DNA from 4 places in the Halomonas sp. C22 genome. Region 4 is predicted to be linked to each of the others. Evidence: predicted binding sites of a transcription regulator. Region 4 holds the regulator's gene; each other region holds the start of a gene.
The links. The regulator sigma-54, encoded in region 4, starts transcription at its own class of promoters, with help from an activator protein. The targets are predictions, from matches to a motif close to TGGCACNNNNNTTGCTNT.
Positions count from the first base shown of each region.

Region 1: a site for sigma-54 is predicted at 1,133-1,150, ahead of glnL (nitrogen regulation protein NR(II)). Genes of this name have one in related genera too.
Region 2: a site for sigma-54 is predicted at 5,392-5,409, ahead of FEU76_RS06120 (amino acid ABC transporter substrate-binding protein). Genes of this name have one in related genera too.
Region 3: a site for sigma-54 is predicted at 2,899-2,916, ahead of codB (cytosine permease). Genes of this name have one in related genera too.

Region 1 is NZ_VBVC01000010.1:131,090-138,906, forward strand. Features, by position in the region: gene ntrC (nitrogen regulation protein NR(I)) at 1-28, opposite strand, end outside; gene glnL (nitrogen regulation protein NR(II)) at 21-1,082, opposite strand; gene FEU76_RS16405 (DUF4124 domain-containing protein) at 1,269-1,751, opposite strand; gene glnA (glutamate--ammonia ligase) at 1,904-3,310, opposite strand; gene FEU76_RS16415 (hypothetical protein) at 3,898-4,515, shown strand; gene FEU76_RS16420 (acyltransferase family protein) at 4,608-5,633, opposite strand; gene FEU76_RS16425 (alpha/beta hydrolase) at 5,758-6,699, shown strand; gene FEU76_RS16430 (sensor domain-containing diguanylate cyclase) at 6,669-7,817, opposite strand, start outside.
Region 2 is NZ_VBVC01000002.1:596,715-604,531, forward strand. Features, by position in the region: gene cheZ (protein phosphatase CheZ) at 1-506, opposite strand, end outside; gene trhA (PAQR family membrane homeostasis protein TrhA) at 887-1,279, opposite strand; gene ribA (GTP cyclohydrolase II) at 1,316-1,951, opposite strand; gene hemE (uroporphyrinogen decarboxylase) at 2,170-3,285, shown strand; gene speE (polyamine aminopropyltransferase) at 3,282-4,142, shown strand; gene FEU76_RS06115 (amino acid ABC transporter substrate-binding protein) at 4,231-5,241, shown strand; gene FEU76_RS06120 (amino acid ABC transporter substrate-binding protein) at 5,466-6,491, shown strand; gene FEU76_RS06125 (amino acid ABC transporter permease) at 6,590-7,780, shown strand; gene FEU76_RS06130 (amino acid ABC transporter permease) at 7,802-7,817, shown strand, end outside.
Region 3 is NZ_VBVC01000002.1:280,038-287,854, reverse strand. Features, by position in the region: gene FEU76_RS04575 (GNAT family N-acetyltransferase) at 1-274, shown strand, start outside; gene codA (cytosine deaminase) at 319-1,572, opposite strand; gene codB (cytosine permease) at 1,587-2,852, opposite strand; gene FEU76_RS04560 (GGDEF domain-containing protein) at 3,134-4,576, shown strand; gene FEU76_RS04555 (amino acid ABC transporter substrate-binding protein) at 4,566-5,465, shown strand; gene FEU76_RS04550 (amino acid ABC transporter substrate-binding protein) at 5,476-6,399, shown strand; gene FEU76_RS04545 (ABC transporter ATP-binding protein) at 6,396-7,247, opposite strand; gene ntrB (nitrate ABC transporter permease) at 7,264-7,817, opposite strand, start outside.
Region 4 is NZ_VBVC01000006.1:153,282-161,098, reverse strand. Features, by position in the region: gene FEU76_RS12955 (KpsF/GutQ family sugar-phosphate isomerase) at 1-411, shown strand, start outside; gene FEU76_RS12950 (KdsC family phosphatase) at 446-988, shown strand; gene lptC (LPS export ABC transporter periplasmic protein LptC) at 989-1,573, shown strand; gene lptA (lipopolysaccharide transport periplasmic protein LptA) at 1,570-2,073, shown strand; gene lptB (LPS export ABC transporter ATP-binding protein) at 2,095-2,841, shown strand; gene FEU76_RS12930 (RNA polymerase factor sigma-54) at 2,947-4,362, shown strand; gene hpf (ribosome hibernation-promoting factor, HPF/YfiA family) at 4,460-4,768, shown strand; gene ptsN (PTS IIA-like nitrogen regulatory protein PtsN) at 4,773-5,240, shown strand; gene rapZ (RNase adapter RapZ) at 5,310-6,242, shown strand; gene FEU76_RS12910 (HPr family phosphocarrier protein) at 6,268-6,537, shown strand; gene pmbA (metalloprotease PmbA) at 6,544-7,817, opposite strand, start outside.

The DNA of each region.
Region 1 (7,817 bases), on a different contig from region 4:
CAACATCGGTACGTGTCGCCTCAGTCATGACGCATCTCCGGTAAATTAATAACCAATGGAATCAGTAAACGAAATTCGGTGTGTCCGGGTCGGGAATCGCATTCGATCAATCCTTGATGTTGGTGCAAAATTGACTGAGCAATCGACAGTCCCAGGCCGCTGCCTTCCGCGCGACCTGACACCATGGGGTAGAAGAGCGTTTCGCGAAGCGCATCGGGAATGCCGGGGCCGTTATCGATGACACCCACCTCACTGACCAGCCGATGACGCTCGGCCCCCAGAGTGAACTGGCGGCGGGCACGGGTGCGCAGGGTCAGCGTGGGGGACGGCGTGTCGGCTTCGCTCATGGCCTGTACCGCGTTGCGGGCCACGTTCAAGACCGCCTGAATCATCTGCGACTCGTCGCCAGAGAGGTCGGGCAAGCTGGGGTCGTAATCGCGATGAACGGTGACCTGCGGGTGCTCGGCCAGCAATAGCGCACGCACGCGTTCCAGCACTTTGTGAATGTTCACCGGCTCATGCTTGATGATGCGATTGGGGCCCAGCATGGAGTCCACCAGATCGCGTAGACGATCCACTTCCTCGACGATGATGTGGGTAAACTCCCGCAAGGCCGGGTCGTCCAGGTCGCGCTCCAGCAGCTGCGCCGCACCGCGGATACCGCCCAAGGGGTTTTTCACCTCATGGGCCAGCCCGCGGGCCAGTACCTTGATGGTTTCCTGGCGGGTGGTCAGCGCTTCTTCTCGGGAAATCTGCATCAGCCGGTCGCGGGGCTCCACCTCCAGCAGCAGCTCTTCGGCAGACAGCGGCGTCACGGTGTAATCCACCGTCAAGGGTTCACTGTTGAGCGGCGTAATACGCGCTTCGCGTTGGGTGTAAGGGTGAAACGCATCGCGTGCCTTGGCCAGCACGTCATCGATACTCTCATCGCCGCCCAGCAAGGTATCCAGACTGATGCCTTGTACGCGGCTGAAGCTCACCGCCAACAGCGCCTCGGCGGCCGGATTCATCCAGCGAACCCGAAGTTCGCCGTCCAGCAGCAGTACCGCCGTGGTGAGGTGTTCCAATAAGCGCTGATACATGGCGTGTCCTGAAGCGTCGCTAACCGTTGCGTTAGAGATTTAGCTGAGGAAGTGCAAAAAGCGCGCCAAGTTACCCAAAACGACGCCATGCACGGCTTGGGGGCAGCCTGCCGGTGCCGCTCGGGCATTTATAGCGCACGGGCAGGGAGATTTAGCCAGCCTGATGCACCATTATAGTGCATTGCATTAATCGGCGATAAAAATCGTCACCTGATCGGTGCGATGTTGAATACGCCCCTGACTGTCCAGCAGCTCTGCCTGCAAACGATGCTGCCCTGGGGGCAGGCCTGCCAGCCAAAAAGCATCGCTGTGCAGAGGAGATTGGCTAAGCTCGCCGTTGACGAGCAGCTGGATCTGGTGGTCCTCGCGCAGCGCAGGGGAAACGCTGACCTCCACGGGCGTCATGCCACCGCGCAGCGACGCCCCTGGCGCGGGGGCAACGATGACGAACCGGTCATAAGGCATGAACGGCTGGCCCGGACGCCCCAAAGGCCGTGCCGCCGAAGGCGCGGCTGGGCGGGTGGCGGCAGGCAAGCTGGGCAAGGGCGCCAGCCGCAGCACTTCGCCTCCGCGCTCGGGGTTATCGGTAAACGTGACGTTGCCCTGGGCATCGACGATGCGGTACACCGTTTGCGCCTGGGCAGCGCTTACCCACAGGCAGGCAGCCACGAAAACCCCTGTGGATAATATGGCTGACCATGCAACACGCCGCTTGCTCACCACGCTGTCTCCTCACCTATGCTGCCCATAAAAAAACCCCGCCGAAGCGGGGTTTTGGCTCGTCACACCGCAAGGGTGATCTTAGCAGTCATGCCATCAGCTTAGCAGCTGTAGTACATGTCGAACTCGATCGGGTGAGTCGTCATGCGGATACGCTCAACGTCTTCCATCTTCAGTTCGATGTAGGCGTCGATCATATCGTCGGTGAACACGCCACCTTCGGTCAGGAACGCACGGTCAGCATCGAGTGCTTCCAGTGCTTGATCCAGGCTGTTGGCCACTGTCGGTACGGACTTGCCTTCTTCTGGCGGCAGGTCGTACAGGTTCTTGTCCATGGCATCGCCAGGGTGGATCTTGTTCTTGATACCGTCGATACCCGCCATTAACATCGCTGCGAACGCCAGGTAGGGGTTGGCAGTCGGGTCAGGGAAGCGAGTCTCTACACGCTTGCCTTTCGGGCTGGCAGTGTAAGGAATACGGATAGACGCAGAGCGGTTACGAGCACTGTAGGCCAGCATGACCGGCGCTTCGAAGCCCGGTACCAGACGCTTGTACGAGTTGGTAGAAGCGTTGGTGAAGGCGTTCAGAGCACGGGCGTGCTTGATGATACCGCCGATGTAGTACAGCGCCATTTCAGACAGGCCAGCGTACTCATCGCCCGCGAACTGGTTCTGACCATCTTTCCAGAACGACTGGTGTACGTGCATACCAGAACCGTTGTCGCCTACCAGCGGCTTCGGCATGAAGGTAGCGGTCTTGCCGTAAGCGTGCGCCACGTTGTGGATCACGTACTTCATTTCCTGAACTTCGTCGGCCTTCTTCACCAGCGTGTTGAACTTCACGCCGATTTCGTTCTGACCGGCGTTGGCCACTTCGTGGTGGTGTACTTCGACAGTCTGGCCAATCGCTTCCAGGGTGTTACACATGGCACCACGGATATCGTGGAAGCTGTCGACCGGCGGAACCGGGAAGTAGCCACCCTTGAGGCGCGGACGGTGACCCAGGTTGCCAGTCTCGACCTTGCTGTCGGTGGCCCAGGCGCCTTCGTCGGAAGTGATCTTGTACATGGATCCTTGAATGTCGGACTTCCAGTGCACTTCGTCGAAGATGAAGAATTCGGGCTCGGGGCCGAAGAACGCAGTGTCACCCAGGCCAGTGGACTCGAGGTAAGCCTCGGCGCGCTTGGCGATGGAACGCGGGTCACGGTCATAGCCCTGCATGGTGGCAGGCTCGATGATGTCGCAACGCAGGATCAGGGTAGCGTCTTCGGTGAAGGGGTCCAGGAAGCCGGTGCCGTCTTCCGGACGCAGGATCATGTCAGACTCGTTGATGCCTTTCCAGCCATTGATGGAAGAACCATCGAACATCTGGCCGTTTTCAAAAAACTCTTCGTTCACGTCACGCGCAGGCACGGTCACGTGCTGCTCTTTACCGCGTGTGTCGGTGAAACGCAGGTCTACCCACTTAACGTCATGTTCTTCGATTAGCGCAAGAGTCTTGGCTGACATAGTGTCCTCCGGTATGAGCGTGGCTTAGAGCTTGAAACAATAAGCTATCGATAAAAGTGTTATTCAACAAATCGTCTACATGCCTTGGCACGTGGCGCGTTTGTCTTTTTTGTTCGCTTTACGTTTGCTTGACCATGGATAACAAATCGCCCAGCGATCATTTCAGACCGGCTATCGTTGTAGCACGCCAAGCGGCTTCTGCCTATGGCCTGCTAGCGACTGACAAACGGCCCATGAAACTGTTCATGAAACTGCCTACGAAGCTGTCACGAAATATAAGCACGTAGCATGCCAACTTTGCACCAATATGGCTTTTAAAAAAATAACAGCATGATTCAAAAAGCAAAAATCATTTTCTCCGATGCCTCCTGATGTAGCATTTACCCACTACGCTACTGCATAGAGCACGTCTCAAGCTCAATATGCACCAAAAAAATACAAAAAATTCCCTTATTGCACAAAATCAGTGCATAGCAAGGCAGTCTATTTTTATGCTTTTCTCCACCATTTCTCCTTGCTACGAAAAGAAACCAATGCCTACAATAAATTACAAACGGAAAGTTTTTACTACGAAGGAAGCCGCTTTCATGGGTACGGTTTGCTTTATCGTCGATGCTTCCGTGGCGGGAGCCTGGCTTCCTCGCCACCTGCGCTCCATTCGTCAATCTGGCCTGGCCGAGCATCTCGTGCCCGTGATCGTGACCGCCGCGTTTCTGGATGAGCGCTTCGCGACCCTGGAGCATCGTTTCCACGCCCACTGCCTCGTCACCCCAGAGAAGAAACTGGGCGCTCGCCTGAATCAGGCGGCGTATGTCAGCCAGGCAGAATGGCTGCTGGTGGCCATGCACAAACAGGTACTGCCTGCACAGCTATGGCCCCTGCTGTACCCCGAGCTGGATACGCAAACGCTGGATGCGCTGATCATCAGCGCGATGACGCCTCGGTTGCCAGAACGCCTCTGGCAGCAGCTACGTGGCCCTAACGCCGCATTGCCCCCTTACATGGCCATCAGCCGAACCTGGCTGGAACGCCTGGGAGGCTTCGACCCCGAGCTGGAGGTCACGGCAATGACCGACCTGCTCCAGCGCCTGCATGCCTGCCCCACCCGCCTGAAGACCCTCAGCGGGCAAGCACTGGGGTTGCCGCGAGGCTCGCCACTGAGCGCGTTGAAAGCACGCTTTTCTACCGAAACACCCCCACATTGATCGTCGCCCTCATCCCTTCATCACTCTTCAACGCCTTCCCCAATGCACAAGGCATACTGAACGGCCCCAGCGAGGCTTACCTAACGCCAACCTCATACTTTCAGGCGTTTGCCAAATAGCATGGCGCCCCAGGTGGTGGTGTTCACCGCCTTGTTCAACAGCACCGAGCCCACGCTGGCCACCACGATCAAGAGCAGTGCGTAAAGCACCAGCGGCAGCGTTTCCACGCCGACCAAGGTATCGGTAATGGCAAAAAACATCGGGTGAGCCAGGTAAATACCGAAGGAGTAGGCATTGATATAGCGCACCCAGCCAGGCGCTCGGCGCCCCTTCAAGCGGCGCATGGTCACCAGCACGAACAGCACGAAAAAGGGAATGACCCAGACTTCCTTGGAAGAGAACGCCAGCCAATGAGCAAAGGTGGCCATCACGATCAGCGCCACCCACCCCCATAGCCAACGGGACTGCGACAGCGTTTGCAGCCACACGGGGCGCTCCTGCAGCACGGCACGAGGTGCCAGCGGGTAATAGCGCACCAGTACCAGCGCCAGAAAGAAGAGATACACCCACCCCAGGGGCGCGATCCACAGCAAGTAGCCAGGGGGTTCTACCTGGAACCAGTACGCCAGCCCCCAGTAGGCCATGCTGACTACACACGCCACCCACAGCCAGGGCACCGGATTCACCCGCCACAGCTGCCAGCGGGTAAATGCCCAATACGCCGCATAGAACTGCATGGCGATGATCAAGAAATACCCGTGCCAGCCCGCATAGATGAAGTAGCTGCGCGCATTGGCCAGGAAGCCCACGGCATCGTCGCTGCCCGACAACCGCCACCACTCTGCCGTCGAATAGATGAAGCCATACATCAGGTAAGGCAGCATGACGTACTTGACCCGCTGGAGCAGAAAGCCCGGCGGGACCTGCTTGTCGTAACGCACGGCGAAAACGAATATCGAGATGAACAGGAACACGGGGGTGCCCAACACCAGGGGAATCCGCATGAGGTCGGTGGCCAGGTTATCTAACCGCTGGTTCAAATGGTCCAGCCAATGAAACAAAAAAACGGCAATGCAGCCGTAAGCACGAAGCCAGTAGATTTCCTCGATTTTCTGCATCCAGCCTCCCGGTTTTCCCCCAGCGCACCGCCTAGCCGCTATCCTGTTAACAGCGTCCGAGAGTGAACACCCGCGAGCCGCCTGTTGTCCGACCTTGTAAATGCCCGTAAATTCCGGAGGCCCCGTGATCAGAAGAACTGCCTTGCAACGCATTGCTCTGCTGGCTGGACGCTTGGCCGGACTCTTTGGCTGGCTGGTGTTGAGCAACGTCGCACTGGCAGGCGAGGTGGTGCGCGACCAGTTCTACTCCCCCACGCTGGGCTACGATTACCCTTATACGCTTTATTTACCCGATGGCTATGACAGCCAGGCGACAACACCCTACCCCGTGATCTACCTGCTGCACGGTTCGTTTGGTAACGAGCTGGACTGGGCCACTCGGGGTAACTTGCCACAAGTGGCAGACCGGCTGATACAGGCAGGGCATATTCCCCCCGCCGTGTTCGTGATGCCAGGCAGCCGCAGCTGGTGGGTAGATGGCCATAACGAACCCGCCCGCAGCGCCTTTTTCAACGACCTGATGCCTCACATCGAAGCCCACTACCACGTGGGCACCACTCGTGAGCAGCGAGGAGTGGCCGGGCTTTCGGCAGGCGGCTACGGCGCGCTCAACTTCGCGCTGGAACACCCCGAAATGTTTGCCGCCGCCGCCGCGCTGAGCCCCGCCAGCTACGTGCCCACGCCGCCCAGCAACTCTTCGGCGCACCGCCACCCCACCTTTCTGGATGAACGAGGCCAGTTCGACCAGGCACTGTGGGAGCAGCTCAATTACCCCGCTCACCTGGAACACTATCGCCTTCAGGTCACACCGCGCCCCGCCGCCGAACAGGGCGACACTCCGCCCGTGCCGCTCTACATCAGCGCCGGGCGCAGTGACGTATACGACGCCGAATACCACGCTCGCCAGCTACGCCAGGCCATGGAACGCATTCAGCCAGAGCTGGTGCGGCTAGACCTGTACCCCGGTGGGCACACTTGGCGTGTATGGCGGGCCAGCCTGCCCGCCGCGCTCAACTTCCTGTTCCAGTACGTGGGTCACGAAGCACCTGGCGAAACGGGCGCATAGAGCACCGCCTGGTTACGCCCCTGCGCCTTTGCCTGATACATCGCCTGGTCGGCACAATGGATCAGCGTGGACTCTTCAGCAGCGTGCAGGGGCAACAGCGCCACTCCAATACTGGCCGAGACATGGACTTCCCCCACCGACAGCGTGAACGGCACCGCCAGCGCCTGGCACAGCTGGTCTGCCACCCTCAGGGCCTCTTCGGCACCCACGGGCCCACCCAGCATGGCCACGAACTCATCGCCCCCTATGCGCCCCACATGGTCGCCCCCGCGCAGCCGTTGCCGGAGGCGCTGGGCCACGGCCTGCAGCAACTGGTCGCCGACGCCATGACCAAAACGGTCGTTGATGGGTTTGAAATCATCCAGGTCGATGAACAGCAGCGCCAGCGGTGTATCGCATCGTTTGGACTGGGCGATGGCACTGCTCAAGTGGCTGAAGAACAGCGACCGATTGGGCAAGTCGGTCAAGGTGTCGTGCTGGGCCAGATGCAGCACTTTTTGCTCCATCTCCCGGCGTGGCGTCACATCATGGGAAATCCCCAGAAAGCTCATCACCTGCCCCTGCTCGTCCAGCAGCGGTGCCCCGTTGGTAAAGTGCCAGCGCCACTCGCCGTTGGCGTGCTGCACCCGGTACTCGATCAACCCCTGGGGCGCCCCGGTGCGGTAAACCTTTTCGATATACCGCTGGCAGGCTTCCAGGTCTTCCGGGTGCAGCACGAAGCTCATGTTCTGCCCCAGCACCTCCTCGACCTCATGGCCCAGAATGCGCGGCCAGTTCGGCGACACATAGGTCAGCGTGCCTTCGGCATTCAGCGTGTAGATGATATCGTTGGCCTGCTCGACCAGCTGGCGAAAACGCTGCTCGCTGGAGCGCAGCGCGGCCTCCAGCGCCTTACGCTGGGTAATGTCGTTGGCGTAGCCTGTCCATAGCAGGCTGCCATCGGGCTGGCGGCGAGGACGATCGTGGGCCTCGACCCAAAGCATCTCGCCATCGCGACGAAACATGCGAAACTCACTTCGCCAGGGCGTCAAGGAGCGCGCACTTTGCAGTGACCCTTCAATCACCGTATCGCGGTCACTGGGATGAATGTTGGCCAACAGCGTTTGGGCATCTGCCAG
Region 2 (7,817 bases), on a different contig from region 4:
ACATTATCGACAAGCACCTGAACAAGCTGCTCTTCGATGAGCTTGATGACCTCCATCATTTTCTTGATCACCTGCCCGGTGAGATCCTGGAAGTCCTGAGCCATCATGATTTCAAGCAGCTCTTTTTGCGTCGCCCCGGTTGCGCTGGGAAGTTTGTTGTTCAAAAAGTCCTGGGTGTCTTCGAGGAGGCTGGGATCACCCTCTATCGTCGCCAGCTTCGCTGCCGCCAACTGCCAGCGCTTATTAAGTGCGGCGCCTTCTTCCTCAAGACCGTCTTGTAACGGCTGAGCACGCTCAACGGCATTCAATGCCCGCTCTGCGGCCTGCTCCGTCATGGAGGCGACATAGTTTAGACGGTCATTGGCATCCGGTATCGCTTGCGCCGCCTGGGTGATCTGCTGATCCAGGCCCAGCTCTTTCATGCTGTCCCGCAGCAGTCGCGTCAAGTGGCCTATGCGCTGCACCATCTCATCAGTACTGTCTTTTTTGCCCAGCACCGACGGCATGGTCATGTCGTGGGCGTTGTTAACAGTGCTCATGACAATCCTCTTGTTGGAAAAATCTTGTTGAATGTCGTTACGGGTGTGGCGATAGGCATCGCTATGCCAACCCGCCGTGATTGTTCAGGCCACACAGCATTACCTACATCCAGGACAGGAGCTACCCCTAATACTACTTTAGGCTTAATATTTTGAAGCGTGAGTTTTTCGGCTTGGGGTTTGTACGAAAAGTCTTATCTGCTAACTTTTCCTCCGGGTGCAAGCCATAAGTGCTGTACCTGCTCTCTCCAGGGGGATCGTCTTCACCGCTCATCAACAGCCGGATCATGGCCGTTTGCGCCAGGCCTGCCAAGACCCTGGGCAGCCGTGCTGCCAGTAAATAATCACTACGCCGCCGAAGCGTGGGGCAATACGGTGCTATAAACGGCAAAGTAGAAGGGGGTGTAGGTGCCTGCGATAAGGAGGTAAATCGCACAATGGTCAAGCAGTTGAAAACGCTGCTTCCAGCGGCGATGAGAAATGCCGTGGTAAAGGGTCGAGGCAGTGTAAAGCAGTAGCAGCGTTGTGCCGTAAAGACTCAGACTCACCACTTTCCAGGCATCCACGTGAGCAGCTACGCTGGCCGCCACCAGCAATATGACCATACCCACCAAGCTGAGTACCGCTCCAATGCCATGGGTAACGCTGTGCAGCCACTCTTCGAGGGGGCTGAGCTCCCCCTGCTCTTCAAGCGGCGGTTCATGCACGCCGACATACGATTCTTTTCGTACAGCTTTCATACTGGGGCGCTCCCGACCTCTGACGCCCCACCATTATCACCCCTTGCGCTCGATATCCACATCGCTGGCCTGGGTGAAGTCATCCAGCGCCATCATGTGGCCCAGCTTGCCCGCCTTGGTGGCCAGGTACTGCTCGTTATGCGGGTTGAGGCCGGTGGTGATGGGCTGACGCTCCACCACGTTGACCCCATCGCGGGTGAGCGCATCGACCTTGCGGGGATTGTTGGTCATCAGCTTGAGGGCCGTGACGCCCAGATGCTCGAGCATCGGCACGCAGAGATCGTAACGGCGCATGTCGGCACCGAAGCCGAGCTGCTCGTTGGCCTCCACGGTATCCGCCCCCTGGTCCTGCAAGTGGTAGGCGCGAATCTTGTTGAGCAGGCCAATACCGCGCCCCTCCTGACGCAGGTACAGCAGCACCCCGCGGCCTTCGCTGGCAATGCGCTTGAGGGCTTCCTGCAGCTGGTAGCCACAGTCGCAGCGCATGGAAAACAGCGCATCGCCCGTCAGGCACTCGGAGTGCACCCGCCCCAGCACCGGCGCGCCATCGCTCACATCGCCCAGGGTGAGCGCAATATGGTCTTTCCCCGTGGCATCGTCTTCGAAGCCATGCATGGTGAACGTGGCCCAGGGGGTGGGCAGCCGGGAAGCGGCGATGAAGCGAATGGTCACGGATTACCTCACAGATGAACCAGGCCAGTTATCCACATCAGTGTTGGCAAGTGGGCGCATAGTCTAACAGGAAGTGGCGCAAGCCTCACGATTGGCCGGGGTGCGACGATGTTGGCCAGCCAACAGGCGCCACCGCTGCCCAACTTCACGTACAATTCCTATCGTCGGATGTGCTGACTCCCTTACAATGCGGGCAAATTTTCCAAGAGCAAGTGTTTATGACCACCACACCTTTGCAGAACGACCGTTTTCTTCGCGCGCTGGCGCGCCAGCCTGTCGACCGCACTCCGGTGTGGATGATGCGTCAAGCGGGCCGTTACCTGCCCGAGTACCGCGCCAGCCGCGCCGATGCGGGCAGCTTCATGGACCTGTGCCGCAATCATGACCTGGCCTGTGAAGTCACCCTGCAGCCGCTGGAGCGCTACCCGCTCGACGCCGCCATTCTGTTCTCGGACATTTTGACCATCCCCGATGCCATGGGGCTGGGCCTGTACTTCGAAACCGGCGAAGGCCCCAAATTCAAGAAGACCGTACGCACCGCCGAAGAAGTCGCCGCGCTCACCGTGCCCAATGCCGAGCGCGACCTGGACTACGTGATGCGGGCGGTCTCCACGATCCGTCGTGAGCTCAACGGCCGCATGCCGCTGATCGGCTTTTCCGGCAGCCCCTGGACACTGGCTACCTACATGGTCGAAGGCGGCTCCAGCAAGGACTTCCGTCACCTGAAGACCATGCTGTACGACACGCCCGACACCATGCACCAGCTGCTGGACACCCTGGCGCAAGCGGTCACCGACTACCTGAACGCTCAGATTCGCGCAGGCGCTCAAGCGGTACAGATTTTCGATACCTGGGGCGGCGCGCTGTCCACCCCGGCCTACCTGGAGTTCTCGCTGCGCTACATGGAGCAGATCGTCTCCGGGCTGATCCGCGAGCACGATGGCCGTCGCGTACCGGTGATTCTGTTCACCAAGAACGGTGGCCAGTGGCTGGAGCACATTGCCTGTGCCGGTGCCGACGCATTGGGCATCGACTGGTCCACCGAGCTGTCCGACGCCCGCGCCCGCGTGGGCCACAAGGTGGCCCTGCAGGGCAATCTGGACCCCAACGTGCTGTTTGCGCGCCCTTCGGCCATTCGTGCGGAAGTGGCTCGCGTACTGGAGAGCTACGGCCACGGCCCTGGCCACGTTTTCAATCTGGGCCATGGCATCAGCCAGTTCACCAACCCTGATCATGTCACCGCCTTCATGGAGGCGCTGCACGACTTGAGCCCGCAGTACCATCAGGGCATCCCGACTCAATCGAACGACTCATGCCCAGGAGCCAAGCAATGAGCGACCTACGCGACGACCAGTGGTTTACCGAAGTCTTTGATAGCCACGGCAGCGCTTTCTCGCTGAAAGTTTCTGAAAAACTGCTGGATGTGCAAAGCCCCTACCAGCACCTGGAAGTGTACGCCACCGAGACCTACGGCAACCTGATGGTGCTGGATGGCTGCGTGATGCTCACCGACCGCGACAACTTCCTGTATCACGAAATGATCGCCCACCCGGCGCTGTTCACCCATCAGGACCCCAAGCGCGTGGTCATCATTGGTGGCGGCGACTGCGGCACCTTGAAAGAAGTGCTGCGCCATCCGGGCGTCGAGAAGGTCACCCAGATCGATATCGACGAGGAAGTCACCAAGGCCGCCGAGCGCTTTTTCCCCGAACTCGTGGAAGCCAACGGCGACCCCCGCGCCGAGCTGCTGTTTGCCGACGGAGTGAAGTGGGTGGATGACGCGGCCGACGAGAGTATCGACCTGCTGATCATCGACTCCACCGACCCGGTCGGCCCGGCCGAAGGCCTGTTCAAGACCGACTTCCTGAAACGCTGCCACCGTATTCTGAAAAGTGGCGGAGTGATGGTGCAGCAGAGCGAGTCGCCGCTTTACCATAGCGGTTCGATCATTCGCGAACTGCGCAACGACATGCGCGAAGCGGGCTTCGACAGCGTGGCCACTTTGCCCTTCCCCCAACCGGTCTACCCCTCTGGCTGGTGGAGCGTGACGTTGGCAGGTAAAGGCACCAGCGTTGAAAGCTTCCGCGAAGAAGCTGCCGCCAGCCACGAAATGCCGCTACAGTACTACACAGCAGAGGCCCATCGTGGAGCCCTGGCGCTGCCCCCCTTCATGCGCAAAGCCTTTGCGTGAGATCGGGCATCGTTAGTGGAAAAGCCGGGCGCTGCTCGGCTTTTTTTATGCGCGCAGATCAGCGCGCTTCGACGTCAAGGAATCACACATGAAGAGTGTTCGTTGGTTGGGAGTAGGGGCCAGCCTGTTGGCACCGGCCATCGCCATGGCCAGCACGCTGGACACCGTCCAGAATCGCGATAGCCTGCGTTGCGGCGTGAATGCCGCCCAGCCCGGTTTCTCGTCACTGGATGACGACGACCAGTACCGGGGCTTGGATACCGACATCTGCCGCGCCATTGCCGCCGCCGCGCTAGGCGATGCCAACAAGGTGGACTTCGTGCCGCTGGACTCCGTGGAGCGCTTCACGGCCCTTCAGTCCGGTGAAGTGGACGTGCTGTCGCGCACCACCACCTGGACCTCCAGCCGCGATACCACGCTGGGCATGCACTTTACCGGCGTCAGCTATTACGACGGCCAAGCCTTCATGGTCGCCAGCGACCTGAACGTACAGAGTGCCAAGGAGCTAGACGGCGCCGCGGTATGCACCCAATCGGGCACCACCAGCGAACTGAACCTGTCCGATTACTTCAGGGTTCACGGCATGACCTATGATGCCGTGGTCTTCGACTCTCCCGAGCAGTCGATTGCCGGGTTCGAAGCAGGCCGCTGCGACGTGCTGAGCTCCGATGCCTCGCAGCTCTATGCCCAGCGGATGCAGCTGGCCGACCCCGACATGGCCGCGGTGCTGCCCGAGATCATCTCCAAGGAGCCGCTGGGCCCGGCCGTGCGCCAGGGCGACGATCAGTGGTTCAATATCGTCAAATGGACGCTGTTTGCCATGCTCAATGCCGAAGAGCTGGAAGTCACCCAGGCAAACGTGGACGAGCAGCTCGACAGCGACAACCCTGACGTGCAGCGCCTGCTGGGCCAGGATGGCGATTTCGGCAGCCCCATGGGCATCAGCGCCGACTGGGCCTACCAGGTCGTCAAGCAGGTAGGTAATTATGCCGACGTCTATGACCGCAATGTCGGCTCAGGGTCGGACTTCAACATTGCCAGAGGCCTCAACGGGCTCTGGAAAGACGGCGGTATTCAGTACGCCCCGCCGATTCGCTGACCGACGAGCCTACGGCCACCTGCCCACACCGGCGGCTACGCACCAAAACGGAGCATCGCGTAGCCGCTGGAGCACTTTTTTGCACCAATACTTTCGTTAAATTCGCTGATTTTACGTTGAAAACCGCTGAATTTGCCGACATATCTTTTTTGGCACCTTCCTTGCTAGCTTTTAGGCATGCATCGACATGCATAACATCATTAAATCGAGGAAGGGGAACACACATGGTTAACAAGAAACACCTGGTACTGCTTGCCTCTGCGGGTGCAATTACGCTGGCCGGTATCGCTACCGCGCAAGCGAACACATTAGAAGAAACGCGCTCTCGCGGTGCCGTACAGTGTGGCGTTAGTGATGGCTTGCCAGGTTTTTCCGCGCCGGACGATAGCGGCGAGTGGCAAGGTCTTGATGTTGACGTATGTCGTGCCGTGGCTGCCGCCGTATTGGGCGATGCGGACGCCGTTAACTACATTTCCCTGAACGCCGTCGAGCGCTTTACCGCGCTGCAGTCTGGCGAAGTCGATATCCTGTCACGTAACACCACCTGGACCACCACCCGTGACACCACGCTGGGCCTGAACTTCACCGGCGTGAACTTCTACGACGGCCAGGGCTTCATGGTCTCTACCGACCTGGGCATCTCCAACGCCTCCGAGCTGGATGGCGCTGCGATCTGTATCCAGTCCGGCACCACCACCGAGCTGAACCTGGCTGACTACTTCCGCGCCAACGGCATGGAATTCGATCCCATCGTTTTCGATACGTCCGAGCAAACCGTGGGTGGCTTCCAGGCGGGACGCTGTGACGTTCTGACCTCTGACACTTCTCAGCTGGCCGCACTGCGTATTCAGCTGGACGACCCGTCTGCTGCCATGATCCTGCCCGACGTCATCTCCAAGGAGCCGCTGGGCCCCGTGGTACGTCAGGGTGACGACCTGTGGTTCAACATCGTCAAGTGGTCTCTGTTCGCCATGATCAACGGTGAAGAGTACGGCGTGACCAGCGAAAACGCCGAAGAAATGCGCGGCTCCGACAACCCGGACGTGGCTCGCCTGCTGGGTCAGGACGGCAACTACGGTGAAGGCATGGGTCTGGATGCCGAGTGGGCCTACAACATCCTGAGCCAGGTAGGTAACTACGCAGAAAGCTTCGAACGTAACGTCGGCATGGATTCACCGCTGGAAATCGAACGGGGCGTCAACGCTCTGTGGAACCAGGGTGGCTTCCAGTACGCACCGCCGATTCGCTAAGCGTCTCGCTTGACCCCGGCCCGCCGGCCCTTGCCATCAACACTCAAGGGTATCGGCGGGCCATTTGATTGACCTTCCGTGTAGCGGAGACGCCATCCATGTCCGTAAGACCTAACGCTCGCCCCGTTGGCCAAAAGCCTCCGTTCTGGCGAGACCGCGCAAAGCGTGCGCTGATCTTTCAGTTTTTACTCATTGCTGCCGTTATTGCGTTTCTGTTCTATATCGTCGGTAATGTTCAAGACAACCTATCCTCTCGCGGGATCACTACCGGGTTCGGTTTTCTTAACAACACCGCAGGCTTCGGGATCGTTCAAAGTCTGATCGACTACTCCTCCCAAAGCACCTATGGCCGCACCTTCTTCGTGGGCCTGCTGAATACTCTGCTGGTGGGCGCACTGGGGGTCATTGCCGCCACCATCATCGGTTTCATCGTCGGGATTGCCCGTTTGTCGCCCAACTGGCTGATCGCACGACTGGCCACGGCGTATATCGAAACCTTCCGTAACATCCCGCTGCTGCTGCAGATTTTCTTCTGGTACTTTGCCGTATTGCGTACACTGCCCAGCGCCCGTGACAGCCTGGCATTCGGTGAGGTCATCTTTCTCAACGTGCGCGGCCTGTATCTTCCCGAGCCGTTATTCGAGTCCGGGTTCGGGCTGATTCCGGTCACGTTCATTGCGGCGATCATCGCCAGCATTGCGCTGGTGATCTGGAACAAGCGCCGTCAGGAGGCCACGGGGAAGCGCCTGCCAGCCTACTGGATCTCCTTCGCGATGATTTTCGGCCTGCCCCTGCTGGTGATGTTTGCCACCGGCGTGCCGATCACCTGGGATGTCCCCGAGCTGCGCGGTTTCAACTTCCGCGGCGGTGTCACCGTCATTCCCGAGTTCCTGGCGCTGTGGTTCGCGCTTTCGATTTATACGGCTGCGTTCATTGCCGAAATCGTGCGCTCCGGCATTCAGGCCATTTCCCATGGCCAAACCGAGGCCGCACAAGCGCTGAGCCTGCCGCGTAACCTGGTGCTGCGTCTGGTGGTCATTCCGCAGGCACTGCGGGTCATCATTCCCCCGCTCACCAGCCAGTACCTCAACCTGATCAAGAACTCGTCGCTGGCCACCGCCATTGGCTATCCGGACCTCGTTTCGGTCTTTGCGGGCACCACGCTGAACCAGACAGGCCAAGCCATCGAGGTCATTGCCATGACCATGGCGGTTTATCTGACCATCAGTCTGCTGGTCTCCATGTTCATGAACTGGTTCAACGCCCGTGTGGCGCTGGTTGAACGCTAGGCCGTTGGCGAGGACATTCCCATGATTCACAACCGAA
Region 3 (7,817 bases), on a different contig from region 4:
ACTGACGGGGTTCGTGCAGCTCTATCCGGGTGTTTCCACCGTGGGGCTGAATGCTCGGTGGACGCTTAATGACCTCTTCGTGCAGCCAGCGTCGCGCACGCAAGGCACCGGCAGAGCGTTGATGGAAGCCGCCGCCAGGCTGGCCCAGGAGCATGGAGTCGCACGCTTGATCCTCATGACACAGGTAGAGAATCAGCGCGCCCAGGCGCTTTACGAGTCACTGGGCTGGCAGCGCAATACGGCGTTTTATGGCTATTTGCTCGACATAAAGTAAACGTTTTTACACTGCCACTTAGTGGATGGTTTTTGCCGCAAGCCCTAACCAAGCCACGGTGGCGTCACGATGCGTGCGGGCTCCCGCTGCATGATGATGTCACCGTGGCGGACGGAGAGCAGTACGTCACCCTGGTTGCGTAGCACGCTGTAGTCGTCTTCTCCATCCAGCAGGTTGAAGCTGGCGGGTTTGCCCACCTCGATACCGTAACGTGCCTCGATGTTGAGCGTGCGGGCGCTGTTGTCGGTGATCAGCGACAGCGCCTGGCTGAAGTCCTGATAGCCCATCATCTGGCAAATATGCAGGCCAAAATCCAGCGTTCGCAGCAGTTTGCCGTTGCCCAGCGAGTACCAGGGGTCGAAGATGGAGTCTTCGGCAAAACAGACGTTGATACCGGCTTCGTTGAGTTCCTTGACGCGTGTTACGCCGCGCCGTTTGGGGTAGGTGTCGAAGCGCCCTTGCAGGTGGATGCTCTCGGTGGGGCAGGAAATGAAGTTGATGCCCGAGCGCTTGAGCAGCAGAAACAGCTTCGAGCAGTAGGCGTTGTCGTAGGAGTGCATGGCGGTGGTGTGGCTGGCGGTCACGCGGCTGCCCAGCTCATGAAACAGTGCCTCACAAGCGAGCACTTCGAGAAACCGCGAGTTGGGATCATCGATTTCGTCGCAGTGTACATCCACCAGGCGGTCGTACTTGATGGCCAGTTCGATGACGCGCTTCATGGACGCCACGCCCAACTCTCGCGTGTACTCGAAGTGAGGAATGCCGCCTACCACATCGGCGCCAAACTCCAGCGCCTCTTCCATGAGTTTGTCGCCGCCGGGGAATGAAAGCAGGCCATCCTGCGGGAAGGCCACCACCTGAATGTCGATTTTGTCCTTCAGCTCGTCTCGCAGTGTGCAAAGGGTTTTCAGGCCTACTAGGCTGGGGTCGCTGGTGTCGGCATGGGTGCGCACGAACTGCACGCCGTTGCCGATCAACAGGTTGAGGGTCTTCAGTACGCGCTCCCGAATGTCCGCCTCGTCGAGCAACGGTTTACGCTCCCCCCAGCGTTCGATGCCCTCGAACAGCGTGCCGCTCTGGTTCCAGTGAGGCTCGCCAGCGGTCAGGGCCGCATCCAGGTGGATATGCGGCTCGATAAACGGCGCACACAGCAGTTTGCCGCCCGCATCCCTCTGGCCTTCGCCTGCCGTTTGCGGCGCATCCTGAGCGGTGATTGCGGTGAAGACGCCGTTCTCGATGTCCAGCCGATAAAGCCCAGGGCGCTGGCGAAGGCGGGCATTGATGATCTGCATGTTCATAAACAGGTGCTCACTTATTGTTTGGCCGTCGATGGGAAGCTATCACCCAGCGTAGCGTGCTTCATACGTAGCAGCACGGCGTAGCTGCCTGCCGCGACTGCGACTCCCACCAGCGGCGGTAGTAACGGAGAAAAATAGGCAGCCCCGGCACCAATGGCATAGGCGGCGAGGCCACGCCGATTGAAATCGGGTAGCTGCGCAGAGGCCAAAGCAGGGTAGCGGCCTCGGTGCTTGAGCCAAAAATCAGCCATGATCACCCCGCCCATGGGAGGGATAAACGTGCCGAGCAGCACCAGAAATGGAATGAGCAGGTTGTACATGCCACCTACCGCCAGCACGGTACCAATGGCGGCGCCGCTGACGGTGACCAAGCGGCGCTTTTCGGTGCGCAGCAAGTTGCATCCCGCCACGGCGAAGTTGTAAATCGTGTTGTCCTGGGTCGTCCATATGTTCAGGAACAGCATCAATACCGCGAGGGAGAGAAAGCCTTGGGCAATGAGAACATCGACGATATCTGCCTGCTGGTAAATCATCGTGCCCAAGGCACCGGTCAGCACCATCAATCCATTGCCAATGAAAAAAGCGGCCAGCGTTGCGATCACCGCAACTTTCGGCGTCCTGGCAAAGCGACTCCAGTTGGTCGCCTGGGTGCCACCGCTGATGAAGGTACCGATAATCACGGTGATCGCCGCTGCGACACTCATACTTTCCGTTGGCGTTTGCTGGCTTAATCCTGCAAAGCCGCGCACATCGACCAGCCCGGTGAACAGGCTGATCAAGATGAAGAGCATCATGGCGGGTACGGCGAAGCGCGACAGCCAGTCCATGCCTCGATAGCCGATCATGGCGGTCACGCAGAATCCAAAGCCAAACAGCACCATCAAGGGGATTTCCAGCCATTCAGGCATCCCCGTGGTGCGTACCAGTACCAGAGCTATCGTGGCGGTTCCCCAGGCGTACCAGCCAATCTGCGTGAAGCCGAGGATAATGTCAGAGAGTTTGCTGCCTTTTTCGCCGAAGCAGAACCGTCCCATCAGGACGGCATTCAGGCCGCTCTGGCAGGCGATATAAGCCAGCGTTGCTGCGTAGATACCCAGTAGCAGGTTGCCTGCCACGATAATCCACAGTAACTGGCCAATCGGGAAGGCTTGGCCCAGGGAGCCACCCGCCCACATGGTGGCGGTGAAAAAGGTAAAGCCAAGCAGTACCGCTGAGGTAGAGAGTAGCCCTTTCCGAGCCTGGAGGGGTACTTCGCTAAGTGGGTAGTCTGAATGGTGCATCTTTTTCCCCTTCGATACGTCGTCGCGTGTCATGGTCAAGAAAGATGCAGCAAGCCGCATGCCAATCAGGCGTGGTCAGGTAACAAGAAACGTTTAAATTTTTAGCTACTCGTGCGCGTCTTTAATGGTAGTTTGCGAAAAGAAGACAGGAATAACGAGCGCGCACGCGCACCACAAGGTAACGAGCGCTCTGAATGGCGTGGCGCTAACGTGCCATTGACAGGATCGATGATCAGCAATGGGCGATGTGGCAAGACGTGGCTGAGGGGGAGTCGGCCAATATGAAACCATCAAGCTCGGAAGAGCCACCGTCGCCAGCCGTCCGGTTGCCCTGGTACCGGACGCTGGTCGGTAAAGTGGCGGTATTCATGGTGCTGGGGGTAGTCTTTGCCTACTCCATGGGGGCCTTGCTGGGCTTTGCCATCGTGGAGCGCAGTGCACGCGAACAGTGGGCCCGGGAAGCGCTGGTGAATGCCCAGATCGTGAGCGCCACGATTCGGCGTATCTACACGAATGTCGCGGTACGCACGGACCTCTCAGGCCAAGTGACGCACCTGGTGTCCGAACAGCCCATTGGGGATGAAGACTCGGTGCTCAGTACGGGGTTCAGCCCTGTGGATGTGTTGGCGCTGGCGAGTGCGCAAACGCGCCACAACGTCTGGCTGTTTTCACGTTTGCCAGATGGCGGCTTCGCCATGGTCGCCGATGCCCACCACGGTGAAGAGACCACGCTCGAACTCCCCCACGTCCCAGAGCTGTCGCTGGCTGCTTCTGGCAGTGAGCTGTACGTGGGCTTTGCCCGGCTTGGCGAGCAGGAGCACTTCATCAGCGCATTGCCCATTGTGTCTCCTCAGGGGGAGTTATGGGGGGTGTCGGTTGCCACCATTGGCACCAAGGCGACGCTGTATCAGGTGCACCGCGAGCTACTGCTGAAAGTCGTCGCCTCACTGGGCATCGTGCTGTTGGCCACGCCCTTGCTGCTGAGCCTGCTGATGCATCAGCTGTTCAAGCCCGTGCCGCGTCTGATCAAGGCGTTGACGCATATTTCTCATAATCGAACCGAGCAGACAACGCCCTACACACAGCGCCAGGATGAGATTGGCTGTATGGCCCAGGCCATTGAAGCGTTACGCAAAAAAGTCGTCGAGCGCGAGCTGCTGCTGGAGGTCAAGGAGGAGGCGCTCAAGTTCCAGCACCTGGCGCACCACGATGCGCTGACCAAGCTGCCTAACCGTGTTCAGTTCAACGAGGCCTTGCAGGTCGCCGTCGCGCAGCTGTCGGGAGGCGAGCGCTTCAATGTGATGATTTTTGACCTGGATCGCTTCAAGGCCGTCAACGATACGTTAGGGCATGCCGCCGGGGATGAACTGCTGATCCAGGCCAGCCGACGGGTACAGCGGCTGTTGGCCGAGCGTGAGATGGTGGCGCGCCTGGGGGGCGATGAGTTCGCGATTCTCCAGCCTGTTCACCACCATGCGCTGGACGAAGCCAGTGTACGGGCAGGGCGGCTGGTCGCTGCGCTGCGCGAACCCTTTGACCTGCAGGGAGAGCGCGTCCAGATCGGGGTCAGCATCGGGATTGCCCTGGCCCCACGGGATGGCGAAAGCAGCCATACGCTGTTGCGCAGTGCCGATGTGGCGCTTTACGCTGCCAAGGCCATGGGGCGAGGGCGTTATCAGGTGTTCAGTAGCGGCATGACCATGGGAACCAGCCATGATGTGTAGCGTGATCGGGCGGTATATCGCGTTGATGGGCTTGCTGCTGCTGGCCATGGGCATGGCCAGCGCCCAGACAGGCTCGACGCTTGCGCGCATTCAGCAGGATCACACCATTCTGATTGGGCACCGAGAACACGAGGAGCCGTTCTCCTACGTGGTGGAAGGGCGGCCCATCGGCTACTCCATCGATATTTGCCAAGCAGTGGTCGACAGCATCAGCGCTCGGCTGGGTGGGCCTGCGCTGGCAGTTACCTTCGTGCCGGTGACGCCCGCCAACCGCTTCATCCTGCTGAGCAAGGGCGATATCGACCTTGAGTGTGGGGTGACGACCAATACCGCAGAGCGGCGTCGGCAGGCAGCATTTTCCTACCCCCATTACTTCAGTACTACCCGCTATGTGTCGCTGACGAAGAATGCGCTGGATCGCATCGAAGACCTGACAGGACGCAGCGTCGTATCGACCACAGGGACGCTCAATATCGAGCAGCTCAATGCCATGAACCGGGAGCAAGGCCTCAATATCTCGGTCATGCTGAGTCGCTCCCACGACGAAGCGTTCACCATGGTAGCTGCCGAGCAGGCGTCTGCGTTCGTGATGGACGATATCTTGCTGGCGGGCCTGGTGGCGTCCGATGCCTCTCCCGAGCGCTTTCATATCTCGTCGGAAGCGCTGAGTGACCCCGAACCGTATGGCCTGATGTTGCGCCGTGACGACCCCGAGTTTTTAGCCTGGGTCAATGAAGCGTTACGCGCGCTCTATCAGAGTGGCGACATGCTGGCGCTTTATGAGAAGTGGTTCTTGTCTCCCATTCCGCCCGACCAGCAGGTGGTGGGGCTGCCCATGAGCCCTCAGCTGGAGGCCGTTCTGACACACCCGGAAGCATTCGCTGAGTAAGGAGTGAGTCATGTCACGAAGATACAGGCGCTGGTGGGTGGGGTTGATGGCCTCCTTGGGCGCCAGTGCGTTGGCGTTCGCTGCCGAGATCGACACCTTGGAACGCCTCCGGGAAACCGGCACGCTGCGAGTTGGCTATGGCGATACGGCGCCTTTTTCCTATGCGGATGATCAGGGCCGCGTGGTGGGGTATTCCATCGAGCTGTGTCAGCGGGTGGCCGAGCATTTACAGCAGCAACTGGCACTTCCCCACCTGGAGATCGAATACGTCTTCCGTACCCCGGGTAACCGAGTTCAATTATTGAACAGTGGTGTGATCGATATCGAATGCAATGCCAGTACGAATACGGCAGAGCGCCGCCGTAGTGCGGATTTTTCGCTGAGCCACTTTTTCGTCTCCGTGCGCTATGTTGCGCTGGCCAAACATGGGTTTGCCACGCTGCAGGATCTGGCGGGGCGCAGCGTCAGTGTGGCGCGGGGAACGGTGAACGTGGGGCAGATCAATCTGGCCAACCGCGAGCAGCGTTTGAACCTGTCGGTAGTGCCGGTGGAAACGCTTCAGGAGGCTTTTGACCTGGTCACCCATGAGCGGGTGGCGGCGTTTGCCATGGATGACATTCTGCTTAGCACGATGATGGCAGAAACCGGCAACCCCGCGGCCTATCGCCTGTCGGAAGAGGCGATAACGGCGGAGGAGCCGCTGGGGCTGCTGATGCGCCGAGGCGATGACGCTTTTGTCGAGCAGGTGAACCAGGCGCTGCGCCAGATCTATCAAAGCGATGAGATGCTGGCGCTTTACGAGCGGTGGTTCCTGCAGCCGTTGCCCGGCAAGGAACTTACTCTGAACGTGCCGCTGAGCGAAACGCTGAAAAACCACTTTGCCAATCCCCAGGCCTCCCCTCAGATCACCCCTCAGGCTGTTTTACAGGACTAGGCGCGGGCTTTTTTAGCCGTGGCAGTACTGGGGGCTTTCTCGCGTCGTTCGGCCAGGTGCTCTACCTTGCGCTGCTTTTCGTACAGGAAGCGCAGCACTTCCTGGCGGTAGCGGTTGTAGCGGGGGTCGTCGGCCAGCGTGATACGGTTGCGGGGGCGCGGCAGGTCGATGTCGAGAATTTCGCCAATGCGCGCCGAGGGGCCGTTGGTCAGCATCACGATACGATCAGACAGCAGCACGGCCTCATCCACATCGTGGGTGATCATGATGACGGTATTCCCCAGCTCGTCCTGAATGCGCATCACCTCTTCTTGCAGGTGGGCGCGTGTCAGCGCATCCAGGGCGCCAAACGGCTCATCCAGCAGCAGTACCTTGGGCTCCATGGCCAGAGCGCGGGCGATCCCTACCCGCTGCTTCATGCCGCCGGAAATCTCTGAAGGGCGTTTGTCGAGGGCATGGGACATACCGACCATGTCCAGATTCTTGAGGATCCAGGCGTGGCGTTCGGCCTTGGTCTTGCGGCGGGCAAAGGTCTTGTTCACTGCCAGCGCCACGTTTTCGTACACCGTGAGCCAGGGCAGTAACGAGTGGTTTTGGAAGACCACGCTGCGGTCGGGGCCTGGCGCATTGACCTCCTTGCCATCCAGGATGACCGCGCCAGAGGTCGAGGAGGTGAGCCCGGCGATGATGTTGAGCAGGGTCGACTTGCCGCAGCCCGAATGGCCAATGATCGAGATGTACTCACCCTTGGCGACGCCCAGGTCGATCTCCTTGAGCACGTTGGTAGTGGCACCTTTGGTGGCAAAGGTCATGTCCACCTGCTCGACGCTTAAATAGTGTGAAGCCATGATCCAATCTCCTGGGTTAGCTTTGGGTGGTGCCACGGGTCACGCACTGGCCGATGAAGGCCACGATGCGGTCAAGAATGAAGCCCACGATGCCCACATAGATGAGTGCCAGCACGATGTCGCTGAGCATGGAGGCATTCCAGGCGTCCCAGATGAAAAAGCCGATGCCCACGCCGCCAATCAGCATCTCGGCGGCCACGATGGCCAGCCAGGAAAGCCCTACCCCAATGCGCAGGCCCGAGAAAATATAGGGTGCGGCGGCGGGCAGCATGATGCGGGTGAAATACTCCATGCCGTTGAGGCGAATCACGCGGGCCACGTTGCGGTAATCCTCGGGGATATTACGCACCCCCACTGAGGTGTTGATGATGATGGGCCAGATGGCGGTGATGAAGATCACGAAGATGGCCGAAGGGGTGCTGTCCTGAAACCCGGCCAGTGAAATCGGCAGCCAGGCCAGCGGAGGCACGGTGCGCAGCACCTGAAACACGGGGTCGAGGCCACGCAGGGCCCAGGTCGATTGGCCCACCAGCACGCCCAGGCTGATACCTACCACCACCGCCAGCAGGT
Region 4 (7,817 bases):
CCTGGCGGCAGCCTGGGCAAGCGACTGCTGCTGCGCGTGCGTGATCTGATGCACGATGGCTCTCGGCTTCCTCGGGTTGCACTGGGCAGCCCACTGCGCGATGCCCTGCTTGAAATCACCCGCCAGGGGCTCGGCTTTACCTGCGTCATCGATAGCCAGGGCAGGTTGGCTGGTGTCTATACCGATGGCGACCTGCGGCGCACGCTGGACCAGTTTCACGACCTGCGCGACGTCAAGGTGGACGACGTCATGACACGGCCAGGCAAACGCATCGGCCCCGACGTTCTGGCGGCCGAAGCCGTGCGTATAATGGAAGATAGTCGTATCACGGCGCTGGCCGTGGTCGATGAACAGCAGCGCCCGATTGGCGCTCTGCATATGCATGACCTGCTGGCAAGCGGCGTTATCTGACCCATGATCCAATGATGGATGATACGGAGGCTCTATGGCCCTACCTGACGCACTTTTAGATCGTATACGCCGTGTAAAACTGCTGGCCCTGGACGTGGACGGCGTGCTGACCGACGGCCGCCTGTACTTCCAGGCCGATGGCATCGAAATCAAGGCCTTTCACACCCAGGATGGCCACGGGCTGAAGCTGCTCAAACGGGTCGGCATTCATGTCGCGCTGATTACCGGCCGTGACTCTCCCATGGTCAGTCAGCGTGCCGCAGCGCTGGGCATCAGCCATGTCTACCAAGGCTGTGAAGACAAGCTCGCCACCCTGCGCGGGCTATGCCAACGGTTAGACATTACCCTGGAACAGGTTGCGTTCTGTGGCGACGACCTCCCGGACCTCGCGCCGATCAAGCGCTCCGGCGTCGGCATCACTGTGCCCAACGCCCCCGACTACATGCACACCCACGCCGACTGGATTACCGATCGCCTGGGCGGGCATGGCGCCGTGCGCGAAATCTGTGACACGCTGCTCACCAGCCAGGGGCACTGGGACGCCGTACTCGACACTTATCTGCACGGTTCCGTCTGAATGGGCATCAGGGTGAGAAAACGCGTCTGGCTGTCGGGCCTGGTCATCACCCTGGGTGGGCTGTTGGTGTGGCTGGACCCACGCGCCCCTCAACAGCGTGAAGTAGACCCCGAGGCCCAGGCCCAAGAGCCCGGACACGTGCTGGAAAATGCCGAAATCACCCTGTTCGGTGAAGACGGCACGCTTCAGCAATCCTTGGTGGCACCGCGTCTGGTACATACCCCGCAGGCGGCCATGACCCACGTGACGTCACCACGCGCCACCCTGTTCGACAGCGAGCAGCGTGAATGGCTGGCCATTGCCGACACCGGCACCTTGAACATGGACTCCCAGGCGCTGACCCTGGCCGGATCCGCGCGCCTGCTGGCGCCGGACGAAGGCTGGCAGCTGGATACCGACCTGCTGCACTATGATGGACTGGAGCGTCATGCCTGGAGCGACACCCCTGTGGTACTGCAGCAGCCACCTCAACGCATCGAAGCCTCACGCATGGATGTCTGGCTGGACGACAGCCGTGTCAGTTTGATCGATAACGTGCGCGGCGTGCATCCGCCCGCCCCCCAATCTTCTCAGGAGTCGCCATGAACGCCCTGCTTCGTACGGCACTGTTCGCCCTTGCCGTTCCCATGGTGGTAGGCGTACTGCCTGCCGCTGCTCAACAACAGGCCCCCGTTGAAGTGGAAGCCGACCGCCTGGACCTGGACCAACGTGCGGGCACGGCGGTCTATACCGGCAACGTCGACATTCGCCAAGGTGAAATGCAGCTGCGCGGAGAGCGTGTCGAAATTCATCGCAACGAGGCGGGCGAGCTCTCCCGGGCCGTCGCCACGGGCGAGCGTGCCTACCTGCGCAACCAGCTGGAAGACCAGACGACGCCCATGGAAGGCTGGGCGCGGCGCATCGTCTACCATGTGTCCGAGCGGCGTGTAGAGTTGATCGACCAGGCCGAACTGACCCAGCAAGGGGATCGCTTCCAGGGTGGACGGCTCGAATACTTCATCGACCGCGGGGTGGTCCAAGCACGCTCCGATGTCAGCGGCAGCGCACCGCAACGCATCCGCATGACCTTACAGCCCGAGCAATAGAGAGAGCCCCTCGTGACAGCCATCAGCCCCGACACTGCAGCGGTCAAGACGCTCCATGCACAGCATCTGGCCAAGAGTTACAAGCGCCGCCGCGTGGTCAAGGATATCAACCTGGAAATTGCCCAAGGCAGTGTCGTTGGCCTGCTAGGCCCCAACGGCGCAGGCAAGACCACCTCGTTCTACATGATCGTCGGCCTGGTGAAGGCCGATGCTGGCAAAGTGGGCATCGACGATCTCGACCTGACCCGGGCGCCGATGCATGAGCGTGCCCTGGCAGGCATCGGCTACCTGCCTCAGGAAGCATCGATCTTTCGCAAACTGTCGGTGGCCGACAATATCATGGCCATTCTGGAAACGCGTCGTGAGCTCGACCGCAGCAGCCGAGAAGCCAAGCTCGAATCTCTGCTGGAAGATTTTCACATCACCCATATTCGCGACAACCTGGGCATGAGCCTCTCGGGCGGCGAGCGGCGGCGGGTGGAAATCGCTCGCTCGCTGGCCACCGAACCTGCCTTCATTCTGCTGGATGAACCATTTGCCGGCGTCGACCCCATTTCCGTGGGCGATATCAAATCGATCATACGCGCCCTCAAGAAGCGTCATATTGGCGTCCTCATCACCGACCACAACGTGCGTGAAACTCTGGATATCTGCGATATTGCCTACATTGTTGGCGACGGACACATCATCGCCAGTGGAAACCCCCAGGAAATCCTCAATAACCAGAAGGTACGCGACGTCTATCTGGGCGCCGACTTCCGGCTTTAAACAATGGCCCACGAAGACATTTTATTTAGTGGCATGCTTATTGCACTTGCACCAAACGGAGAGTCGCTCTAGGGTGGAGCTTTCTGATTAACGAGTGGTTCTCAGATGGTCATGAAAGCTTCTCTTCAACTGCGCATCGGCACACAGCTGACCATGACACCTCAGCTGCAGCAGGCCATTGCGCTGCTTCAGCTATCGACGCTGGACCTTCGTCAAGAAATTCAGCAGGCGCTGGATGCCAACCCCATGCTCGAGCAGGAAGATGAGTTTGGCGAACAGGCCGTCAGCGAGCCTCAGGAAGCCGAGTGGGCAGACAGCATCCCCAGCGAGCTTTCCGTAGACAGCGACTGGTCCGACACGTACCAGGACATGGGGAGCATGGGCGGCAGCAGCGAAGGCCCGGACTTCGAGCGTCAGGCGGCGGGGCAGAGCCTGCACGGTCACCTGCTTTGGCAATTGGCCATGACCGACTTCTCCTCCCGTGAACATGCCATCGCCGAAAGCCTCATCGATGCGCTGGATGCCAACGGCTACCTGACCCAGCCTCTCAACGACATTCGCGAGGGGCTCAAGGCACAAGGCCACGACGGCCTGAGCCAGCGCGAGGTCGAAAACACCCTGCTGCGCCTTCAGCAGTTTGAACCCACCGGAGTATTTGCCCGTGACCTGCGGGAGTGCCTGATGCTGCAGCTGGCCTCGCTGCCCGAAGACACCCCGCTGCTGATGCCTGCCAAACGCCTGGTACGCCAGTTTCTCGAAGCTCTCGGCAAGGACGACATGCGCTTGCTAAAGCGACGCCTGAGCCTCGACGACGAGCAGTTGGACGATGTCATCCGTTTAATTCGCAGCCTTGACCCCAGGCCTGGAAGCGCCTACGGCATCACCGACGACAGCTATGTCACGCCAGATCTGGTGGTACGCCACGATCACGAGGGCTGGCACCTGGAACTCAACCCGGAAGCGCTGCCTCGACTGCGTATTCAGCCCGACTACGCCAGCCTGATCAAACGCGCCGACAAGAGCCAGGACAACCAGTTTCTGAAAGAGCATCTCCAGGAGGCTCGCTGGCTGATCAAAAGCCTTTCGAGCCGCAACGACACCCTGCTGCGCGTGGGGCGCGAGATCATTGCTCGGCAGATCGGCTTTCTGGAGCATGGCGAAGAAGCCATGAAACCGCTGATTCTGGCCGATATCGCCGAAGCGGTGGAGATGCATGAATCGACCATCTCGCGGGTCACTACCCAGAAATACATTCATACCCCGCGCGGGGTGTTCGAGCTCAAGTACTTCTTCTCCAGCCAAGTCAGCGGCCAGGAAGGTGGCGACAGCCATTCCAGCACGGCCATTCGAGCACGCATCAAGAAACTGATTCAGGACGAGCCTCCGGGCAAGCCACTCTCCGACAGCCGTCTGGTCACCCTGCTGGAAGCGGGCGGCATTACCGTGGCCCGCCGCACCGTGGCCAAGTACCGTGAGTCGATGGGTATACCTTCGTCGAGTGAGCGCCGTCGTTTACGCTAGTTAAACGCTCTCGCCCAACAAACTCTCGACGAGGGCTTTGCAATGGCCCAAAAAGGGTTACAATCGAAGTACAGTCCGATGGATAAGGAGCACGTCAATGCAAGTAAACATCACTGGTCATCACGTTGAACTGACTGACGCCTTGCGTGACTACGTAAACGAAAAGCTGGAACGCGTTGAACGTCACTACGACAACATCACGACCGTCCAGGTCACCTTATCTGTTGAAAAGGAGCGCCAGCAAGCCGCCTGCACCCTGCACGCAGCAGGAGCCGACCTTCATGCCGAAGCGCTGGACAACGACATGTACGCAGCCATTGACGCCCTGGCGGACAAAATCGACCGTCAGCTCGTAAAACACAAGGAAAAAGCACAAGCCCGCGCCCAAGGCGCTGGCGTGCGTTAACCCGATGACGTTGGAAACCATTCTCCCCCCGGAGCGCGTGCTGTACGACGTGCCCGGGGGCAGCAAAAAAAGGGTGCTGGAGTTTTTCAGCACCTTTATCGCTCAAAACACGCCCAGCCTGGATAGCCAGGAAGTCTTCAGTCGATTGATTGGCCGTGAACGGCTGGGCAGTACCGGCATCGGCAATGGCGTGGCCATTCCCCACGCACGCAGTCCTCACTGCAGCACGCCCATTGCCGGTTTTCTCAAGCTGGCCGAACCCGTCGACTTCGATGCCATCGATGGTGACCCCGTCGATCTGGTGTTCGTGCTGCTGGTACCCGAAGAAGCCGATGATACGCATTTGGCGCTATTGGGTCAGGTCGCCACGATCATGAACGACGCAGCCACACGTCAGCAATTGCGCAATGTCAGCAGCCAGCGTGAACTGCTGACGCTGTTGACCGACAAGATTCGCGAGCAGGCTGCCTAGCGCAGCCTTTGCCGGGCAGCAAGGCCGTCGGTAACCCCCTATTCCTTCTCAAGCCAAGAGAGATGCGCTATGCAGCTGGTGATCATTAGCGGCCGTTCAGGGTCCGGTAAGTCCATCGCCCTACAGGCTCTGGAAGATCTTGGCTATTACGCCATCGACAACCTGCCTGCCATGCTGCTGGGCTCGCTGGTCGATGAACTGCGTCAACAGGGGGGGCGTACTCATTTGGCCGTCAGCATCGATGCGCGCAACTTGCCTACTGCACTGGAACAGTTGCCTGCTCTGCTGGAAGAACTACGCCAGCGTCAGATCCGTTTTCAGGTCATCTACCTGACCACGGACGCTCGCATTCTGCTGGAGCGCTACTCGGCCACCCGTCGGCGCCACCCGCTGACGCGGGATAGCGACATGACCCTGGAAGAGGCCATCAACAAGGAAGAAGAAACCCTGCTCGAGATTCGGGACCTGGCTGACCTGCTGATCGATACGTCGCGTCTTTCGGTACACGACCTACGCCGCCGCATCACCGATCAGGTTGCTCATCAGCGGCGTGACCAGTTGACCCTGACGTTCGAATCTTTCGGCTACAAACGGGGCGTACCCATGGATGCCGATATCGTGTTCGACGTGCGCTGCCTGCCCAACCCCTATTGGGACCCCAGCTTGCGGCAGTTCACCGGACGCGACGCCAACATCAAGGCCTTCTTGAGTGGCTACCCCATCGTCGATGACATGCGTGACGATATTCATGCCTGGCTGGAGAAATGGCTACCTGCTTACCAAAGCAGTCAACGCAGCTATATGACCGTGGCCATTGGCTGTACCGGCGGACAGCATCGCTCTGTCTACATGGTCGAGCAACTGGCGCAATCGCTGGTCAAGCGCACTGGCGCTATTCAGCTCAGACACCGGGAATTGGGCTTGCAGTACACGCTGAGCGAATTACCCGCTACCGTCGATGCCGCTTCTTCCACCCCTCCCAGCGACACGACGTCGCCCTGATATCACTCGGCAAAAAGGAACCAGAGTGCCTGAAAGAACCTTAACGCTGACCAACCAACGCGGCCTTCATGCCCGCGCCGCCACCAAATTGGTCAAGTGCGGCCAGCAGTTTTCAGCCCGCATTCACGTGTACAAACAGCAGCAAAAGGCCGATGCGGCCAACATCATGTCGCTGCTGATGCTGGCGGCCCCCTGCGGTACGTCACTCACCATTACCGCAGAAGGTGAAGACGCCGACCAGGCCCTCGATGCCATCCAGGCCCTGTTCGACGCCCGCTTCGACGAGGATCAGTAACCCTCGTCAGCTGCCCGCCACCGTCATGGCGTCCACCAGCCAGCTGCCGGTATGAATGCTGCCACGCGTATCGGTATCATCGCCAATCCCCATCAGGCCAGCGAACATGGTGTTGAGATTGCTGGCAATGGTGAACTCTTCGATGGGGTACTGTACCTCGCCATTCTCCACCCAGAAACCGGCCGCACCGCGAGAGTAGTCACCCGTCACAGCATTGACCCCCTGCCCCATCAGCTCGGTGACCCAAATACCCCGCCCCATCTGCTGCAACAGCTCGTGACGCGGTGTCAGCGGGGCCAACAGACGCAGGTTACGCGCTCCGCCAGCGTTCCCCGTCGACTGCATACCCAGGCGACGCGCGCTGTAGGCAGACAGCATGTAGCTGGCGATCCTGCCCTGCTCGATGAAACGGTTATCTCGGGTCTGCACACCCTCGGCGTCGAAGGGCGAGCTGGCCGTGGCGCCGACTTCCATGGGGCGCTCCTCCAGCCCCATCCACTCCGGGAAAAGCGGGCTGCCCAGGCGATCACACAAGAACGATGCTTCACGATATAACGCCCCGCCCGCCAACGCGCCCATCAGGTGGCCTACCAGGCCTGCGGCCAGGGTTGGGTCGAACAGCACGGGAAACGTACCGGTGGGCGGCTTGCGCGCACCCAGCCGCCGCAGGGTGCGTGCGGCCGCTTCGCGCCCGACGTCCTCCGGGTCACGCAGCTGTACGGGATTGCGTGCCGACGTGTAGTCATAGTCGCGCTGCATACCCTTGTCATCCTGGGCGATCAGCATGCAGGACAGCGAATGGCTGCTGCCCTTTTGGGTACCTAGAAAGCCATGGCTATTGGCGTAGACCCGCACGCCCTCGCCACTGGACAACGAGGCACCTTCGGACTGGTGAATACCGTACACGCTGCGCCCCGCCTGTTCACAGCGCAGCGCCAGCTCGATGGCCTGCTCGGTCGAGAGCGCCCACGGGTGGTGCACCTTGAGATCCGGCAGCCGGGTCGCCATCAGCGCAGCGTCTGCCAACCCGGCAGCAGGGTCTTCGCCGGTATAGCGCGCAATTGCCAGGGCCTTTTCCACCGTGGCGCGCAGCGAGGCGCTGCTGGCATCCGTGGAGGAGGCGCTCCCCTTGCGCTGGCCAACGTAGACCGTAATGGCGATTCCCTGGTCACGGGAAAGCTCGACGGTCTCGACCTCGCCGAGCCGTACGCTGACGCCCACCCCCTGGTCGACACTGGCGCCTACTTCAGCGGCATCGGCGCCCAGCGTTTTCGCCAGGC